3 regions of the Mesorhizobium shangrilense genome follow, and region 2 is predicted to be linked to each of the others. Evidence: predicted binding sites of a transcription regulator. Region 2 holds the regulator's gene; each other region holds the start of a gene.

Region 1 (6,008 bases), 3.2 Mb from region 2:
TGTTCATAGCCTCGCTTCTGGTGCTGTTCGGCCTGCAGTTTTTGCTCGGCATCGACGTGCCCGACTATACGAGCGCCTGACAAGAAACTGCCCGCGCGAGCAGCGTTCAATCCGGGTGGACGCTCTCCGTATCGGGATAATCGACACCCACCAGAAAGAGCCCGTCCGGCGGCGCCACCTGGCCGCAGGCGGCGCGGTCATGGGCGTCGAGGGCAGCCCTGAGTTTGGCGGCGGTCCAGCCACCTTCGCCGACGCGTTTCAGCGAGCCGACCATCGATCGCACCTGATTGTGCAGGAATGACCGCGCCGAGGCGCGGATCTCGATCACGTCACCTATGCGATTCACCTCAAGCCGCTCCAGCGTGCGGACCGGGCTGTTGGCCTGGCACTGGGTCGAGCGAAAGGTGGTGAAGTCGTGCCGCCCCAGCAGCTGTTTTGCCGCCTCGTGCATGGCAGCGGCATCGAGCCGCTTCGGCACCCACCACACCTTGCCCTTGTCGAGCGCGGCAGGCGCGCGGCGGTTGACGATGCGGTAGAGATAATGGCGGCCGGTCGCCGAGAAGCGCGCATCGAAACCGTCTGGTACCGCGGCGGCCCTGAGAATGGCGATGCGGTCGCCGGAAATCTGCAGATGCGCGTTGATGGCGTCGCGTACCTTGTCATTGGGCCACGCCTTGACGAGATCGACATGCGCGACCTGGGCGGTCGCGTGGACGCCGGCATCGGTGCGGCCGGCGGCGCGCAATCTTACTTGCTCGCCGCAGAATTTTTCGACCGCCCGCTCGATCGCCTGCTGCACCGAAGGCTGATCCGCCTGGTGCTGCCAGCCGGCATAGAGGCTGCCGTCATATTCGATGTCGAGGCGAAAACGCGGCATAGGCGATGAGCGCTCGCCTAGGCAGCGAGCGCGGTGAAGGCAGAGGCGTAGACCAGCTTGCCGGCTTCGGGCGCTTCGCCCCATGCCAACGCCTGCAGCGCCTCGCCCTGGTACTCGCTTTCGAAGTGTTCGGCGCGAGCGTGGCTATAGCCGAAACGGCCGTAATAGGTGGGATCGCCCAGCACCACGGCCAGTGTCTCGCCGGCATCCTTCAAGCGGATATGCGCTTCGCGGATCAGCGCACCACCGATGCCGCTGCCATGGAACGACGGCTCCACCGCCAGGGGCGCTAGCGCCACAGCCGGGAAACTCTTGCCGCCATTGCGCACGTAAAGCCGCGAAAACAGGATATGTCCGACGACCTGTCCATCTTCTTCCGCCACCAGCTCAACAACAGCATCGCCGCCGGTGACCAGCGCGTCGACCAGTCCGGCCTCCGCCTGCTGGCCGAAAGCGTGTTCCTCGACGAGGCGAATAGCCTCGCGGTCCCGCGGCGTCGCCGCGCGTATTGACATCATGCTCATGAGAACTTCATTCCTTTTTCGATCTTGGCCCCGCGCAGAAACTCCTGCGCGGCGGCGGGCTTTCCGCCCGCCCGTTGAACTTCGACCAGTCTGATCGCGCCTGCCCCGCAGGCGACCGTCAGCCGGTCATCGAGAATTCCTCCCGACTCGCCGGCGCCTTGCGAAAGCGTCGAGCGAAGCAGTTTCAGCCGCTCCATACGGCCGCCAATTTCAGTCTCCGACCAGGCGCCGGGAAAGGGCGACAGGCCGCGAATATGATTGTGGACTTCGGCGGCAGGCCGTGTCCAGTCCACGCGCGTCTCGGATTTATCGATCTTTCTGGCATAGGTCACCCCCGACATTGCCTGCGTGGTAAATGTCAGGGCGTTCCTTTCCAGCCGCGCCAGCGCTTCCACAATCAGCGCAGCGCCAACATCCATCAGCCGATCATGCAGATCGCCGGCTGTTATATCGGGTCCAATGACCAGTTTTTCAACCATTGCCACCGGACCCGTGTCCAGACCTTCCTCCATCCGCATCACCATCATGCCGGTTTCGCTGTCGCCGGCCATGATCGCGCGGTGGATGGGAGCTGCACCACGCCAGCGCGGCAAGAGTGAGGCATGGCCGTTCAGGCAACCGAGTCTCGGCGCATCGAGAACGGGTTTGGGCAAAAGCAAGCCATAGGCCACGACGATTGCGACATCGGCCTCGACGGCGCGGAACGCGGCCTGCTCGGACTCGCCCTTGAGCGACACTGGCGTGCGTACCTCGATGCCCAGCCGCTCCGCCTCGCGCTGGACCGGCGACGCCGTCAATTCCAGCCCGCGGCGGCCGGCGGCGCGGGGCGGCTGCGTATAGACGGCTGGTATCAGATGCCCGGCTTCAGCGATCGCGCGCAACGTCGGCACGGCAAATTCCGGCGTGCCCATGAAGATGACGCGAAGGGGCATTGCCCTATCCCACCAGTTTGCCCGGCACCTTGTCCTTGGCGAGTTTCTTGAACTTCTTCACCACCATGTCGCGCTTCAGCTTCGAAATGTGGTCGATGAACAGCACGCCGTTGAGATGGTCGATCTCGTGCTGCAGGCACGTCGCCATCAGGCCTTCGGCCTCGATCTCCGCGAGCTTGCCGTCGCGATCGAGATATTTCACCCGGACGGCGGCCGGGCGTTCGACCTCGGCATAATAGTCGGGGATCGACAGGCAGCCCTCCTCGTAGACCGAGCGCTGATCGGCGCTTTCGAGGACTTCCGGATTGATGAAGACATGCGGCGCCGGCGTCTCGTCTTCCTTGGCAAGGTCGATCACCAGCATGCGCAGCGGCTCGCCGATCTGGATCGCCGCCAGCCCGATGCCGGGCGCGTCATACATGGTCTCCAGCATGTCGTCGGCAAGCTTGCGCAAAGCGTCGTCGACGCGCTCCACCGGTTTGGAAAGCTGGCGCAGGATGGGATCGGGAAGGATGATGAGCGGCTTGATCGACATGGCGTTCCACCTAAGACCTCCCGCGAAAAGCGTCAACCGGGGCGTCCGGCTAACGTTCACGTTTTGATCTGTCCGGGCATGCCGAATCATCTATGCTGTCCACATGAATGACCTAGCACCGATCCTTTCGCAGCCCATCGCCCGGCTTGGTGCCACCACGGTCACGCTTGGCCTCGCCCTGGCTTTCGGCGCGATCCTGTTTGTTGGCCTGCTCGTGACGCTCGTCGTCGCGTTGTGGCGGTCAGCCCGGGCGCGGACCATTGCCGCAACGGATGCCGCCGACCTTGCCCGCGATGCCGAGGCCCGCATGGCCGGCATTTTGCAGAGCCAAGCCGAGATGCAGGGCCGCATGGGGGCCATTGCCGAAGTGTTCGGCGCGAGGCAAGCGGAACTGACGCAATCAATCGGACAGCGGCTCGACGCCATGACCGGCCGTATCGGCCAGACCATGACCGAGCAGACCAAATCGACACATGAAAGCCTGGCCAAACTGCAGGAGCGGCTGGCGATCATCGATACGGCGCAAGGTAACATCCAGTCGCTCGCCGGGCAGGTCGTGCAGCTGCAGGCGATCCTCTCCAACAAGCAGACGCGCGGCGCTTTCGGCCAGTCGCGCATGGAGGCGATCGTCGCCGACGGACTGCCGCATGGCGCCTATGAGTTCCAGGCGACCTTGTCGAATGGCAGCCGGCCCGATTGCCTGGTGAAAATGCCGAACAGCGCGCCCTCGCTTGCCATCGATGCCAAATTCCCGCTGGAAGCCTGGAATGCCATCCGCGCCGCCGATGGCGCCGACCTGCAGAAGGTCGCGGCGCAGGCCTTCCGCCGCGACATCGAGATCCATGTCCGCGATATCTCGGAAAAATACCTGATCCAGGGCGAGACGCAGGACACCGCCTTCATGTTCGTGCCGTCGGAATCGGTGTTCGCCGAAATCCACGAGAATTTCGAGGCCATCGTCCACAAGGCGCACCGCGCCCGCATCGTCATCGTCTCGCCGTCGCTGCTGATGCTGTCGATCCAGGTCATCCAGGCGATCCTCAAGGACGCGCGCATGCGCGAACAGGCGCATCTGATCCAGGGTGAGGTCATCCGGCTGATGGAGGATGTCGGACGTCTCGACGAGCGCGTGCGCAAGCTGCAGGTGCATTTCAGCCAATCCGCCAAGGATGTCGACGACATCCTTGTTTCGACGTCCAAAGTGACCAAGCGCGGCCAGAAGATCGAGGCGCTGGAGTTCGGCGCGCAACCCGACGGCGATGCGGGCCAGGGCGCCGCGTCACGGGCTGCCGCTGCAAAGGTCGATGCAGGCGCGCGCACGGCAGATTCCAAAACAGGACAGCTCAGGCTGAGGGTCGTCGAAGGCGACGACTGAACCGCCGGCGGTCCGCTACTGCTCCTCCACGATCGTCGTGCCCTGAAGTTCCGGTAGCCAGTGCAGTGCCGAACGGTGCCAGTACTGCGTTCGGGGAACCAGTTCATCGCGCTGGCGTGCCGTGCCGACCCGGATGCCATAGACCTTCGGCCCATCGCCAACCGATGTCGCGTAGAGATGGGAGCCGCACTCGCCGCAAAAGCCCTGGGCGCGCTTGGCGCCGCTGGACCCGGTCTTGACGTAGACCTTTGGCGTGCCCTTGGTGATCCGGTAGTTCTCCTCGGGCACCCGCACCGATACACGAAAAGCCGTACCGGTCAGCTTCTGGCAGTCCGTGCAGTGGCAGATCGAGGTCTTTTCAGGATCGACCTCGGCCTCGTAAGTGATAGCGCCGCAATGGCAGCCGCCGTCGATTTTCATGTCTGCTTCTCCTCGTCCTCGCAATGATAGCCGGCGTCGGCCGCGCCATGCAATTTTCACCCTGCCAGCTCTTCTCCAGAGGCGGCTTCAATGACCTTGCGCCGTTTCTCCCACGTGCCGCCTGTCTGTGGTTTGACGAACAACCTGGTGATCTCCGGCATCTCCGCTTTCAGCCGCGCCTCGATGCGCTCGACACAGGCCTCGATCTCTGGCGCCGACAGATGATCCTCGAACTCTATGCTAAGGCCCGCAACAATCTCATCCGGTCCCATATGAACTGTCAGCACGCCATTGGCGCGCTGTACCGCCGAATCCTGCTGGGCGATGGCCAGCACTTTCCTCTGCACCTCGGGTGACGCCGGCTCGCCCATCAGCAGGCTCTTGCTCTCGCGTGCCAGGAAGATTGCCGTCGCCGCGAGGATCAGCGAGATACCGACCGAGGCAGCGCCATCGAGCGCCGGCATGTCCAGAAGTTCCGCCGCCAGGATCCCGGCAAAGGCGAAGACCAGGCCCAAAAGCGCCGCACTGTCCTCGAACAGAACAGTATAGACGCTTGGATCCTTGCTCCGGTGTATCGCGGCGAACCAACCGAGCTTGCCCTTGCTCTTGCGGAACTCTTTCAGCGCCACTAGCCACGAGGCGCCTTCAAACAGCGCCGATATCGCGATCACGATGTAGTTGACCTTGGCGTTGACGACCGGTTCGGGCGCCAAAACGTGCACAACGCCTTCGTACAAGGACACGCCAGCGCCGAGCGCGAAGACCAGCAGCGCAACGATGAAGCTCCAGAAATAGAGCTCGCGGCCATGACCCAGCGGATGCGTGCGATCTGCAGGCCGCGCGGCACGATGCATGCCGTAGAGCAGCAGGCCGCCATTGCCTGTATCGACCAGTGAGTGCACGCCTTCCGACAGCATCGCCGAACTGCCGGTGAAGAAGGCGGCGGCGAACTTGGTCAGCGCGATGGCAAGATTGCCGGCGAGCGCCGCGTAGATAACCTTTTTCGAGCCGCCATGCCCGGCCATGCCGTGTCGTCCCTCCGAGGCGCCCAGAGCAATTCCAGGAAAGCGTGAAACGGTCTTCCGTCCGGAATTGCGTCAAAACAAACTCTAGCGGCCCTGCCGCCGATGCTCCACAGGCATCACAACGCGCGAACTGTCGGGACGTTCACGTCGGCGTCAAAGACTTGCGGGCGAAAACGCCGGCTACTCGACGAGTTCGTCGGTCCACACTTTGAAGCCGGCAAGCGTGCCGGGTCCAAAAATATGGGTCAGCGGCACATCGGCGGCATCGCGGCCGGAGGCGATGAGGACGCGGCCGATGCGCGGCGAATTGTTGCGCGGGT
Region 2 (6,008 bases):
TCGTCGGCGTTCGTGCCGGAATCCCCGAAGAGATCAACGAGGCGATGCGGCGCACCGGCATCTATCATGTCATCTCCATTTCAGGACTTCACATGGCGCTGGTTGCCGGCACGATCATGCTGCTGCTGCGCGGTTCATTCGCCTTGTTTCCGGATTTCTCCTCGCGCCGTCCGGTCAAGAAATACGCAGCCGCGGCCGCGCTTGTCTCGATCGCCGCCTTTCTCGTGATTTCCGGCATTGTGGTCGCGGCTGAGCGCAGTTTCATCATGCTTTCGGTCATGCTTGTCGCTGTGCTGTTCGATCGGGCGGCATTGACCATACGCAATCTCGCAATCTCAGCCATTGCCGTTATCGTCGTCTCGCCGCACGAGGTGGTCGGCCCCAGTTTCCAGATGTCCTTTGCGGCGACCGCTGCTCTCGTTGGTGCCTATGCCGGCTGGTCCGACTATCGCGCGCGCAAGGTCAGCACGCCGCCGCCGCGACGATCTCTGCCCGGCTTCCTCATGCGAAAACTGCTGCTGGCGACCGGAGGCCTCGCCATGACGTCCATCATAGCTGGAAGCGCGACGGCACTCTTTGCGATCTGGCATTTCCAGCGGGTGTCACCGTTCAGCCTGTTTGCCAATCTGGCCATCATGCCGATCGTGTCGGTGATCGTCATGCCCTTTGCGGTCTTCAGTTCGCTGGCCATGCCATTCGGAGCGGATGGGCCGTTCCTCTATGTCATGGGCAAGGGGCTGACAGCGATGATCGCGCTGTCAGCCTGGTTCTCTGAACGTTCGCCGATCGACGCGGTCGGGTTGATTTCGCTGCAATCGGTCTTGCTGGTGACAGTCGCCCTGATCATCGCGACGATGGCGACAACCTGGCTGCGGCTGGCGTCACTGCCTTTCGCGCTTGCCGGCCTGCTGACGATTTCCGACACGCGCGCGCCGGATGTACTGATTTCGGAAGATGCGCGGCTGGTGGCGTTGCCGATCGGCGGTGGCGAACTTGCAGTGAGCCGCGAGCGCCCCAACGAATTCACGGCGGACAACTGGAAGCGTGCGCTGCAATCCGAAACCATCATCAAGCCGGAGAGCTTCGGCCAAAGCGATCCACAATTCGACATCGCTGATGCCGCTGATCTGCCGCCGGGCGCGCCATTCTCATTCTATTGCAGTGACGATCTATGCGTTGCCCGACACCCGTCCGGCGCGATCGTTGTTTATGTGGAGGATCGCAAGAAAGCTTGGAAAGCCTGTCGTTTTGCTGATCTGATCGTCATCAACGACGCGACAGGCTACGACCCTTGCCGCAATCCGACGGTCCTCGTCGTCACCAAACGACAACTCGCCCGCACGGGAAGTGCCGCCGTCTTCTTCGACCCGCAATCAGCGACTTCGCGACCGAAAATAAGCTTCGCGGTCGACAGACCGTACCGGCCTTGGCACCAGCAACGAAAATTCTCACGCGAGGCGAGGGGGCTGCCGCCCTATCGCAAGCCCGACAAACCCGTTGCTGCGCCGGCTCAATAACGCCGGATCAGTCCGACGAGCTTGCCTTGCACCTTGACGCGGTCGGGTCCGAAGATCCGGGTTTCGTAGGCAGGGTTGGCGGCCTCCAAGGCGATCGAGGCGCCTTTGCGGCGGAAGCGTTTCAGCGTCGCTTCTTCATCGTCGACCAGCGCCACGACGATCTCGCCGGGACTTGCGGTGTCGGCGTTGCGGATGATGACAGTATCGCCGTCGAAGATGCCAGCCTCGATCATCGAATCGCCCTTGACCTCCAGCGCATAGTGGTCGCCGCCCATGATCATGTCTGGCGGCACCGAGATGGAATGGGTCTGGTGCTGGATGGCATCGATCGGCACACCGGCGGCGATGCGGCCCATCACCGGGATGGATATCGCGGAGACCGCGTCATCGTCATTGCCAGCGGAAGGCATGCGGGTGGGGGCTGGCTTGATCTGTCGACCCAGGCTGCCCTGGATGACGCTCGGTGAAAATTTGCGCGCCGCGTTGAGGCCGGGTGCAATGGAATCGGGAAGACGCAGCACTTCCAGCGCACGAGCCCTGTTGGGTAGCCGGCGAATGAACCCGCGCTCTTCCAGCGCAGTGATCAGCCGGTGAATTCCGGACTTGGAAGCGAGGTCGAGCGCTTCCTTCATTTCGTCGAACGACGGGGGAATTCCGCTTTCCTTCAGCCGTTCATGGATGAACATCAGAAGTTCATGTTGCTTGCGCGTCAGCATGGCGGCCCCCAAGGGATTCGAAGACGGGATCTGAAACCAGAATCAGAAAAACAAACCCAGAACAAACACTATCTGTTCCAGTTGTGTTCCGCAACCGTTTAAAGTTTAATGAATATGTTCAGAGGGTGGAAACCATGCAATGCCCGCGACGGTTACCACGACAGCGGGCCGTGGTTCCAAATTTTGGCTTGGCCAAATTGAAATCATTTCGTTTTTTGCCTCTTGCGCAACCGTACAGCAGTCCTCGCCTCGTCGCCCGGACAACGGAAAATAATCCATTTGCGAAGCGGTTTGCCTCGCGGGTTGCCTAGCCCGCACGTGAACGAAACGAAGCCAAACTGCCAACCATTGGCAATTGCGGAATCTCATTTCCGGTCTGCCGCAAGTGGCCCCTTGGGCAGAGAGACTGCTCCGCCTCGAGTGGGCGAACATCAGGCTCATCGTCTTGGGTGAACCAGGGCGGGATTTCAGGCAGGCGGGATTGCCCCGGCCAGCACTTGCGCATAGGCGCCGGCATCAATGTTTCCGCCTGAAATAACGCAGACGATATTGCCGGTCGCGTGCTCGCTGCAAAGGGCGGCGGCCAGCGATGCGGCGCCCGCGCCTTCGGCCACGATCTTTGCGGTCGAGAACAGGAGCCGCATCGCGTCCGTTACCTGCTCAAGGCTGACGGCAATGGCTCCGTCGATAGACTGGTTCGCCAACGGCCATAGCGCGGGCACCAGGGACGGTCCGCCAATGCTCTTGATGAAGGACGGTCGTGTCTTGATCTCGACAATGCGCCCGGCTGCCAGTGCGGCGGTGACTGGAGCCGCGTTCTCGTCCTCGACCGCAAAGACCTTCGCCTGCGGCCGCAGTGCCTTGAGCGCGCTTGCGACCCCGGTTGTCATGCCGCCGCCGCCATAGGGTGTCAGCACGCAGTCGACCTCCGGCAGATCCTCGACGATCTCCAGGCCGATCGTGCCATTGCCCGCCAGCACCGCCTGATCGGTGACGGGATTCACGAGGAGTTCATCGGTGTCCGGTTGTTCAACGCCGGTGATGTAGCGCCACCAGGTCTCATGGGAGACGAAACGCACCTCTCCGCCGAGGCGGCGAACCCCGTCAATCTTGGTTCGTGGGGCGTCGGAATACATGTAGGCGGCCATTGGAACGCCAAGCGCTCTTGCTGCCCAGGCCATGCCATAGGCCATGTTGCCGGAACTGACGGTCGCGACGCCATGCCTCAGCGCCTCCGCGTCGCGAGAGAGCAAGGCATTGAGCGCCGGCCTGACCTTGAAGGCCCCGATGGGCGACAAGGTCTCGAGCTTGAGGAATATCCGTTGATCGGCCCGGCCAAGATCGACCCGCAGCAATGGCGTTCGCGGCAACCAGGTAGCCAGCCGGTCGCCGGCGGCAGCGATCTCGTCAAGCGTTGGACGGCGCGGAGGCGCTGAAATCATCCGCCGACAGCTTTCAGGCTGCCAGCACGCGCCGCGTATTTGTTTGCACCGACGTCTTCGCTGTGGACATAGACATGCAGCGTGTAGCCGACGTGAGCGGTCATCAGCGCCTTTGCCCGTTCGACGTCACGATCGAGCGCCGCTTCCATGATTGCAGTGTGGTGTTCGATTGCAATCGCCTCACGCAGCGCGTCCATTGCCTCTTCGTAGCCATCCTTGAGGCCGGCGGCGGCCCGCAACGTCGGCGCGAGCCCAAGAAAGCGATGGTGCCGGCGCAGTTGATCCGAGATTGTCGAGCGGAATCGCAACAGCCAACTCGATGTTGCGGCACTCAGCAGGGCCGCGTGGAAAGCTTCATGGTTCTCGTCCCATCTGTCGACGGCCGCGTCGGAAGGATCATCGACCGCGGTCTTGCAACGCGACAGCCGGTAATGGGCGGTGACCACCGCATCTTCCCACGCACTGCCACCTTTCTCGATCGATTCCAGGAACAGGGGGATCTCAACAACCATTCTTGCGCGTGCCAGATCCTCAAGTTCGGCCCGCGACACGGGCGCGACGGCAAAGCCGCGGTTGCTGATGGCCGTGACCAGGCGTTCAGCTTCGAGCCGAGACAATGCTTCGCGCAGCGGCGTCCAACCGACGCCATAGATGCCGCGCAGCGCACTCAGCTTGAGCGGTGCGCCCGGCATGAGCCGCGTGGTGAGGATGTCCCGCCGCAGCAGCTGATAGGCCGCCTCCGTCTTTGTCGAGTTCTTCTGGTCCTGCATCGCGGTCCATTCATCATCTGGTGTGGGCAAAATTATATATGATACGGAAGCATGGCAAGAATTATATATAATGTTTGACATGCGCGGAGGGACTGACCATGATCGCCGCAGTTGCCGTCCTATAGCGGCGCTAATCAAATCTGGGAGGAAATGATGATGAAGTCGAAGTCCGCTTGGCTGTCGGGATTGGCCCTGGCTGGCGCGCTGATGGTCAGCGCCGGGAGTGCCGCCGCCGATCAGATCCGCATCGGCATCGCCAATTTCGGCGAGCATCCGCAGCTGAACGCCGCCATCGCCGGTTTCAAGAAGGCGCTCACCGCGAACGGCTTCGTCGAGGGCAAGGATGTCGTCTACTCCGAAAGCCACACCAATTTCGATGCGTCGCTGGTTCCGCAGATGATCGCCAAGCTGCAGGCGGAGCAGCCCAAGCTGATGTACACCATCACCACGCCGGTCTCGCAGATCGCCAAGAAGGCGCTTGCCGGCTCGGGCATCCCGATCGTCTTCGCGGCAGTGACCGATCCGGTCGCGGCCAAGCTCGTTCCGTCATGGGACTCTGGTGACGAAGGCATGACTGGCGCCACCGATCTCCAGGATGTCGCAGCGGTGATGGCTTTCACCAAGAAGCTGCTGCCGAACGCCAAACGCTTTGGCGTGCCTTACAATCCGGGCGAGGCGAACGACGTCGCGCTGCTTGAAAAGATCAAGGAAGCGGCGCCCGCGGCAGGGTTCGAAGTCGTCGAGGTCGGTATCGACAACGTCAACGACATCCAGCAGCGCATCGCTTCGCTGGCAGGCAAGGCCGACGTGATCTACGGACCCACATCGAACCTCATCCAGCCGGCGATCGCGGCTGTCTCGGCAGCAGCGCGTCAGGCCGGCATCCCCGTGGTCAATGCGGACGACAATGCGGTGCGTAGCGGTGTCGTGCCGGCGAGCTTCGCGGTCAACTACGAGCAGGTTGGCGTCAACGCGGGCAACATCGCGGCGGAAGTCCTGAAGGGCAAGGACCCGAAGGCGATCCCGCCTTCGCGCCCGGCCTACAAGGACCACGCAGCGCTGATCTCGAAGAAGGCGATGGCCGCGTTCGGCATCGAAATCCCGGCTTCGCTGGCGGATTGCGGCTGCATCGTCGACTGACATCGAGCTTCATCAAGCAGGTGGCGGCACCTTGAAGGGGCCGCCACCGTTTTCGGGAGGGCCTGATGCTCGAGATCCGATCCGCACGCAAGGTTTTCTACAAGGGCCAGGCCGACGAGAAGGTCGCGCTCGATGGCCTCGACCTGTCCCTCGCCACCGGCGATTTCGGTGTCGTCATCGGTTCGAACGGGGCCGGCAAGAGCAGCATGCTCAACGCCATTTCTGGTGCCCTTGTCCTCGATTCCGGCAGAATACTGATCAATGGCGCTGATGTTACCGACATGCCGGTGCACAAGCGCGCCACGAAATTGGCCCGTGTTTTCCAGGATCCGATGCGCGGCACCGCTGCCAGCATGACGGTGGCGGAGAACATGCTGCTGGCCGACCTGCGCAGCCACAAGCGCACCCTGCGGCAAGGGCTTA
Region 3 (6,008 bases), 990 kb from region 2:
CGACCAGTTGGTGTCGAGTGCCATCGGTTCGAGGAAGATCGCCAACGAAAACATCGCGCCCAGCGCGACACAGGTCATCACGGCGCCGGCGGCGACGATGACCCAACGATAGGAAAGGCTCATGCTTTTCTCCCGAATTGGTGTCCGCACGGCGCGATTTCCTTAAGCCTGCCACGCCGCTTGCGTCCGCAGGACGCTCAAGCCAGTCCCACTCCGACAATCCGGTTGCATTTTTTATCCAGTCGCCGCGACGGCGGTGCGAACCGCCTTGCCCGCATACATCATGGCGGCGGCGCAGGATCGAGCAACCGTCGCAGCAGATCCGTGCACGAAAGCAGATCTTCATCCCTCCAGGATGCGACCCGTTGCCGGAACGTGGCGCCTTTTGCCTGCATTGCGGCATCCATCCGCCGGCGGCCATCGACGCTGAGTGACAGGACGATGCTGCGGCGGTCGGCGGGATCGCTGACCGACTCGACCAGCCCCAGCCGCGCAAGCTCGCGGATCAGGCGGCTTGCCGCGCTACGATCCATGCCAACGGCCTGCGCCACCGCACTCGGCTTGGCGGGGCCGAACGCGTTGAGCCATAGCGCGATGTGGAAGGCGGCCGGCTGCAGTTCGGCGTGAAAGGCCATGGCTGCCTGCGCCACCAGGGCCCGCGATTGGCTGACCAGCGCGTTCAGCGTGTCGCCCAGCGCGCGGACACGGTCTTCCCGATCGCTCGGCGGCGTCGTGTTTGCATCCAGAACCATCATCCTCCTCATCCGTAGCTTTCGGCTTCTACTCTTCGTGCCAGATTGATTGACAAAAATCCATCATCTATATAGTGGATATTTATCTATCAATTAGGGATCATGCATGTCGCAATCAACTCCCACCATCGTCATTACAGGCGCAACCAGCGGCATCGCGCAACGCGCGGCGATCGCGCTTGCCCGGCAGGGCGCGCATCTCGTGCTTACCGCGCGCAGCCAGGCCAAGGCCGACGCGACGCTGACGTTGATCGAGGCCGCGGCGCCCGGCACGCGGGTCGACATCCACCATGGCGATTTCGCGGACCTCGCCTCGGTCGCGGCTCTTGGACGCGAGATCGCCGCGCGCCACGCCCGGATCGATGTCCTGATCAACAATGCCGGGCTTCATGCCTTCACGCCACGCATCACTGTGGACAATTATTCCGAAATGGTAGGGGTTAACTATCTGGCACCTTGGCTGCTGACGAACATCCTGCGCGAGACATTGGCCAGATCGGCGCCGTCGCGGGTTATCACGGTGGCGTCGGAAGCGTCGCGGCAAGGCGCGGGGTTCGATCCCGTCGCCGCACTCGTCGACATCAGTCCATTCACCGCCGGGGGCTCGTCTGTCGTCTACGGCCGGACCAAGCTGATGGACATCATGTTCTCGCAGGAGCTTGCCCATCAACTGGCTGGCACCGGGGTGGTGGCCAACTGCCTCTGCCCCGGTTTCAACGTGACCGGCCTCGGGCGCGAATTGTGGTTTGCCGCGCCGCTCGAACGGCTGCTGACCTGGTCGGGGATCGGCGATCCCGAGCGCGGCGCGGGCATCATCGTGCGCCTGGCCAGCGATCCCGCCTTTGCCAAGGTCACCGGCTGCTACTTTTCCGTCAAGGACGCGCAGCCGCTTGTCCCCGTCGCGCCGGGCGCCGACGGGCAAGCTCAGCAGACGCTCTGGCAGGCAACAGCGGAGCGGCTTGCCGCGTTCTGCCGGGAGCCGCTGGACGCCCCTTCCTGATCCAATCGAAAACGACGGGTCATCGCGACGTCAAGCGGCGGGCGCGTAGCGGTTCACCACCATGCCGCAAGCATAGGCCTTCGAGCCGAGCAGGCGCAGCCGCGAGAAACCGCCCGCATCGAATATGCGGACGCCGTCGCCCAGCACCGCCGGATTGATGAACAGCTGGAACTCGTCGACCAGCCCGGCGTCGATGAGCGCCGATGCAAAGCCCGCCCCGCCGAAGACGGCGATATCCCCCTGCCCGGCAGCCTTGAGTGCATTGACCTCATCAGGCAGTTTTCCGCTGACCATAGTCGTGCGCTCCCAGCGCGATGCCTTGAGCCTGTCTGTCGGCACCACCTTGCGGACATCGACGATGCGTTGCGCAAAGGCATAGAAGCCGTCCTCGGGAAATTTCTTCGCCGCCTTGCCCCAATGGGTCAGGTATCCCTCCTCCGCCATCTTGCGGCTGAGCAGGATGATGTCGATGCCGGCGAAGACGGCATTGAAGTCCTGCTTCAACGCATCGTCCCAAGGGCAATCGCCGCCCCAGTTCCAGAGCTGCCAGTTGTGATCGGCATGGGCGCCGACAAAGCCGTCGACGGACATCTGCATCTGCAGGATGAGCTTTCTCATTGTATCACCTTTCCTGAACGAACATGGCGAGTATTGGTTTACAATTGAAACCATTGATCTCCAGTCCAAATGATGTCAATAGTAAAGCGATTTAAAAATGGAACCACCAAGATGTCGACTACGCAAAGGTCCGGCTGCCCTATCAACCTGTCGCTTGAACTGCTCGGCGACCGCTGGACGCTGCTGATCATCCGTGACCTGGTTTTCGCCGGAAAGAGGCATTTTCGGGAGTTCCTGCAATCGGCCGAAGGCATCTCCTCGCGCACATTGGCCGAGCGGCTGCAGACCCTGCAGAACGAAGGCATTATCACCCGAAGCGGCGATCCCAGCCACAAGCTCAAGGCCATCTACCGGCTGACGGATGCCGGAATTGACCTTGTGCCGGTGCTGGCAACCTTGGGCGCCTGGGGCGCCAGGCACCGCAAGGCAGATGCTGATCTGGCTGATATCGCGGAGGACTTGATGGCAGGTGGCGAGGCGGCGCTGGAACAGGTGAAGGCGGCATTGCGGGCGGAGCATATTGTTTAGGCGGATCGCCGTCTTCCCTTCTCCCCTTGTGGGAGAAGGTGGATCGGCGCGCAGCGCCGAGACGGTTGAGGGGTGCTGGATCGAGCGCGGTGGTGCCAAGCTGTAACACCCCTCATCCGACCTCGCTTCGCGAGGCCACCTTCTCCCACAAGGGGAGAAGGTGGAGCTTGACAATCATCCGTCTATGTTCTCTATTTGTTCCTGTCTATCAGCAACTGCGGATATACGGTCGGGATGGAAACGACAGCCACCGTCCTGCATGCCGATCTCGATGCCTTCTATGCCTCGGTCGAGCAGTTGCTTGATCCATCGCTGCGGGGCAAGCCGATTGCCGTTGGCGGCGGGGTGGTGCTGGCTGCCTCCTACGAGGCCAGGGCCTTCGGCGTGCGCGGTGGCATGCCCGGCCGCAAGGCGCGCGAGCTTTGCCCGCAACTGATCTTCGTCGGCGGTAATTTCAGCGAATACCAGCGGCTGGGCGACGCCGCCATAAGAGTGCTCGACGATTTCACGCCGCTGGTCGAGCGCATCTCCATCGACGAGGCGTTTGCCGATGTCGCCGGCTGCACGCATCTGTTCGGGCCACCGGCTGACATCGCCGCCACCATCCGCCGCCGTGTGCGGCAAGAGCTCGGCCTGCCGATCTCGATCGGCGTCGCCCGCACCAAGCATCTGGCCAAGATCGCCTCGCAGGTGGCGAAACCCGACGGGCTGGTGGTCGTCGACCCCGGCACCGAGCTTGAATTCCTGCACGAATTGCCGGTCGGGCTGATGTGGGGCGTGGGGCCGGTGACCAGGGCCAGGCTGGCCGAAATCGGCGTCGAGACCATAGGCCAGTTGGCCAAGACCCACAGCGGCGCGCTGGAGCGGCTGCTCGGCCCCGCCGCCGGCGAAAAGCTCGCGGCCCTCGCCTGGAATCGCGACCCGCGAAAGCTTGAGACGCATCGCCGCGCACGTTCGGCCGGCGCACAGTCGGCGCTGGGCATGAAGCCGGCCGTGGAGAGCGTGTTCGTGCCGACGCTGCTGCATCTGGCCGACCGTGTCGCCAGCCGGCTGCGAGCCAAGGCAAGGCCCGGCCGCACGGTGACGGTGCGCGTCCGCTTCGCCGATCTCAGCGCCGTCACCCGCTCGATCACGCTGGACCAGCCGATTTCGGCGACCGCGATGCTGGCCGAGATCGCCGAGGACCTGGTGCGCGGTGTGCTCGCTGCCCATCCCCGCGAAAGGACGATCTCACTGCTGGCGATCTCGGTATCGCATCTGGAGGAAAGTGCCGAACTGCAACTGGAATTGCCGCTCGGCCTCGCCGACGAGAAGCGCCGCCCCGGCACGAAAAAGGGCCTGGCCCGCTTCGGCGCCGACCGCGCCATCGACAAGATCCGCGAACGCTTCGGCAAGCAGGCCGTCGGCTACGGCACGGTGGCGCTGGAAGCCGCGCGCTCGGTTCCCGACGAATTCAGGGAACTGGCGGAGAAAGAGCTGTGATCAAGAGCGCCATCCTGCCCCTGTCACGGATTGTCGCGCAGAGCCGCCAGCATCGTCGTTCGCCAGAAAACCTCAGCGCCAGCCCAGGGCCGGCGCGACATGGGTCAGGATGGCCTCGATGATATGCGCGTTGTAGTCGACGCCAAGCTGGTTGGGGACGGTCAGCAGCAACGTATCGGCCTCAGCGATCGCCTCATCCTCCGCCAGTTCCTTGATCAGCACGTCCGGCTCGGCGGCATAGTTGCGGCCGAAGATCGCCCTTGTGTTCTCCTCGATGAAACCGATCTGATCGCTGCTCTGGCCGCCCCGGCCGAAATAGGCGCGGTCGCGATCGTCAACCAGCGCGAAGATGCTGCGGCTGACCGACACGCGCGGCTGGCGTTCGTGGCCTGCCGCCTTCCAGGCCTCGCGGTAGAGCCGGATCTGTTCGGCCTGCTGGATGTGGAACGGCTTGCCGCTTTCGTCGAACTTCAGCGTCGAGCTCTGCAGGTGCATGCCCAGCTTCGCCGCCCATTCGGCGGTGGCGTTGGTGGCAGCACCCCACCAGATCCGTTCGCGCAAGCCTTCCGAATGCGGCTCGAGGCGCAGCAGCCCGGGCGGGTTGGGAAACATTGGGCGCGGATTGGGCTGCGCGAAGCCTTCGCCACGCAGCACGTCGAGGAATACTTCCGCATGGTGTCTCGCCATGTCGGCGTCGGTCTGTCCTTCCGGCGGAGCGTAGCCGAAATATTTCCAGCCATCGATCACCTGCTCGGGCGATCCGCGGCTGATGCCGAGCTGCAGCCGCCCACCGGCGATCAAGTCGGCCGCGCCCGCGTCCTCGGCCATATACATCGGATTCTCATACCGCATGTCGATGACGGCGGTGCCGATCTCGATGCGGCTGGTCTTCGCACCGACCGCCGCCAGCAGCGGGAACGGCGAGCCGAGTTGGCGGGCGAAATGGTGCACGCGAAAATACGCCCCATCAGCGCCAAGCGCTTCCGCCGCGACGGCGAGATCGATGGACTGCAGCAGCGCGTCGGAAGCCGAGCGCGTTTGCGATTGGGACGAGGGCGTCCAGTGACCGAAAGACAGAAAGCCGATTTTCTTCATGGCGTGGATGGATAGCACGTGCAGCCAATGCTGCAATGCAAGAATGGATACGAAGACGCCACGACGTCGCGCCTTTCGGCGGCCATCATTTCACCGCTTGCAAGGCACCGCGGACTTTCCTGGTTACAGCATCCGCCGCAGCACTCCGTCCCTCAGGAAAAGATGGTGCCAGAGGGCCGCCAGGACATGCAGGCTGAGGATCGCATACAGGCAATAGGCGCCATACTCATGGATTTCGTCATCGAAAGTCTGCCATCGCCGGCGATGCGCTAGCGATCGAGGCCGGGTTCGATCTGGCGATCGGTGCCGCGGCGAAGCTCGGCCTTTCCTATGCCGGCCAGTTTGCCAGCGACGCGCAGGACCATGGCTTCAGCGGCAATCTAAAGGTGAAATTCTGACGGGGCTCCCCTACTCCGGCGACGGCACGGGCGGTTTCGTCGTCACGGCCGCGCCGAAGGCGGCGGCGATCACGGCTGCAATGCCCACGCATTGCAGCCCGCCCAGCACCTCGTGCAGGAACAGGAAGCCCATCA

What was found. The regulator LexA, encoded in region 2, represses DNA repair genes until DNA is damaged. The targets are predictions, from matches to a motif close to TGTTCNNNNTGTGTTCNG.
Region 1: a site for LexA is predicted at 2,922-2,939, ahead of ABVQ20_RS21925 (DNA recombination protein RmuC). Genes of this name have one in related genera too.
Region 3: a site for LexA is predicted at 3,084-3,101, ahead of dinB (DNA polymerase IV). Genes of this name have one in related genera too.

What each region holds. Positions count from the first base shown of each region.
Region 1 covers NZ_JBEWSZ010000001.1:4,534,599-4,540,606, forward strand. The annotation lists gene ABVQ20_RS21900 (transporter) at 1-80, shown strand, start outside; gene truA (tRNA pseudouridine(38-40) synthase TruA) at 107-877, opposite strand; gene ABVQ20_RS21910 (GNAT family N-acetyltransferase) at 895-1,401, opposite strand; gene fmt (methionyl-tRNA formyltransferase) at 1,398-2,333, opposite strand; gene def (peptide deformylase) at 2,338-2,868, opposite strand; gene ABVQ20_RS21925 (DNA recombination protein RmuC) at 2,972-4,243, shown strand; gene ABVQ20_RS21930 (GFA family protein) at 4,259-4,663, opposite strand; gene ABVQ20_RS21935 (cation diffusion facilitator family transporter) at 4,720-5,688, opposite strand; gene ABVQ20_RS21940 (transglutaminase-like domain-containing protein) at 5,869-6,008, opposite strand, start outside.
Region 2 covers NZ_JBEWSZ010000001.1:1,354,473-1,360,480, forward strand. The annotation lists gene ABVQ20_RS06850 (ComEC/Rec2 family competence protein) at 1-1,517, shown strand, start outside; gene lexA (transcriptional repressor LexA) at 1,511-2,233, opposite strand; gene ABVQ20_RS06860 (pyridoxal-phosphate dependent enzyme) at 2,701-3,675, opposite strand; gene ABVQ20_RS06865 (GntR family transcriptional regulator) at 3,672-4,445, opposite strand; gene ABVQ20_RS06870 (ABC transporter substrate-binding protein) at 4,599-5,585, shown strand; gene ABVQ20_RS06875 (ABC transporter ATP-binding protein) at 5,651-6,008, shown strand, end outside.
Region 3 covers NZ_JBEWSZ010000001.1:368,984-374,991, reverse strand. The annotation lists gene ABVQ20_RS02080 (MFS transporter) at 1-123, opposite strand, end outside; gene ABVQ20_RS02075 (MarR family winged helix-turn-helix transcriptional regulator) at 282-755, opposite strand; gene ABVQ20_RS02070 (SDR family NAD(P)-dependent oxidoreductase) at 859-1,752, shown strand; gene ABVQ20_RS02065 (dihydrofolate reductase family protein) at 1,783-2,370, opposite strand; gene ABVQ20_RS02060 (winged helix-turn-helix transcriptional regulator) at 2,482-2,898, shown strand; gene dinB (DNA polymerase IV) at 3,133-4,380, shown strand; gene ABVQ20_RS02050 (LLM class flavin-dependent oxidoreductase) at 4,453-5,475, opposite strand; gene ABVQ20_RS02045 (cytochrome b/b6 domain-containing protein) at 5,599-5,709, opposite strand; gene ABVQ20_RS02040 (EamA family transporter) at 5,884-6,008, opposite strand, start outside.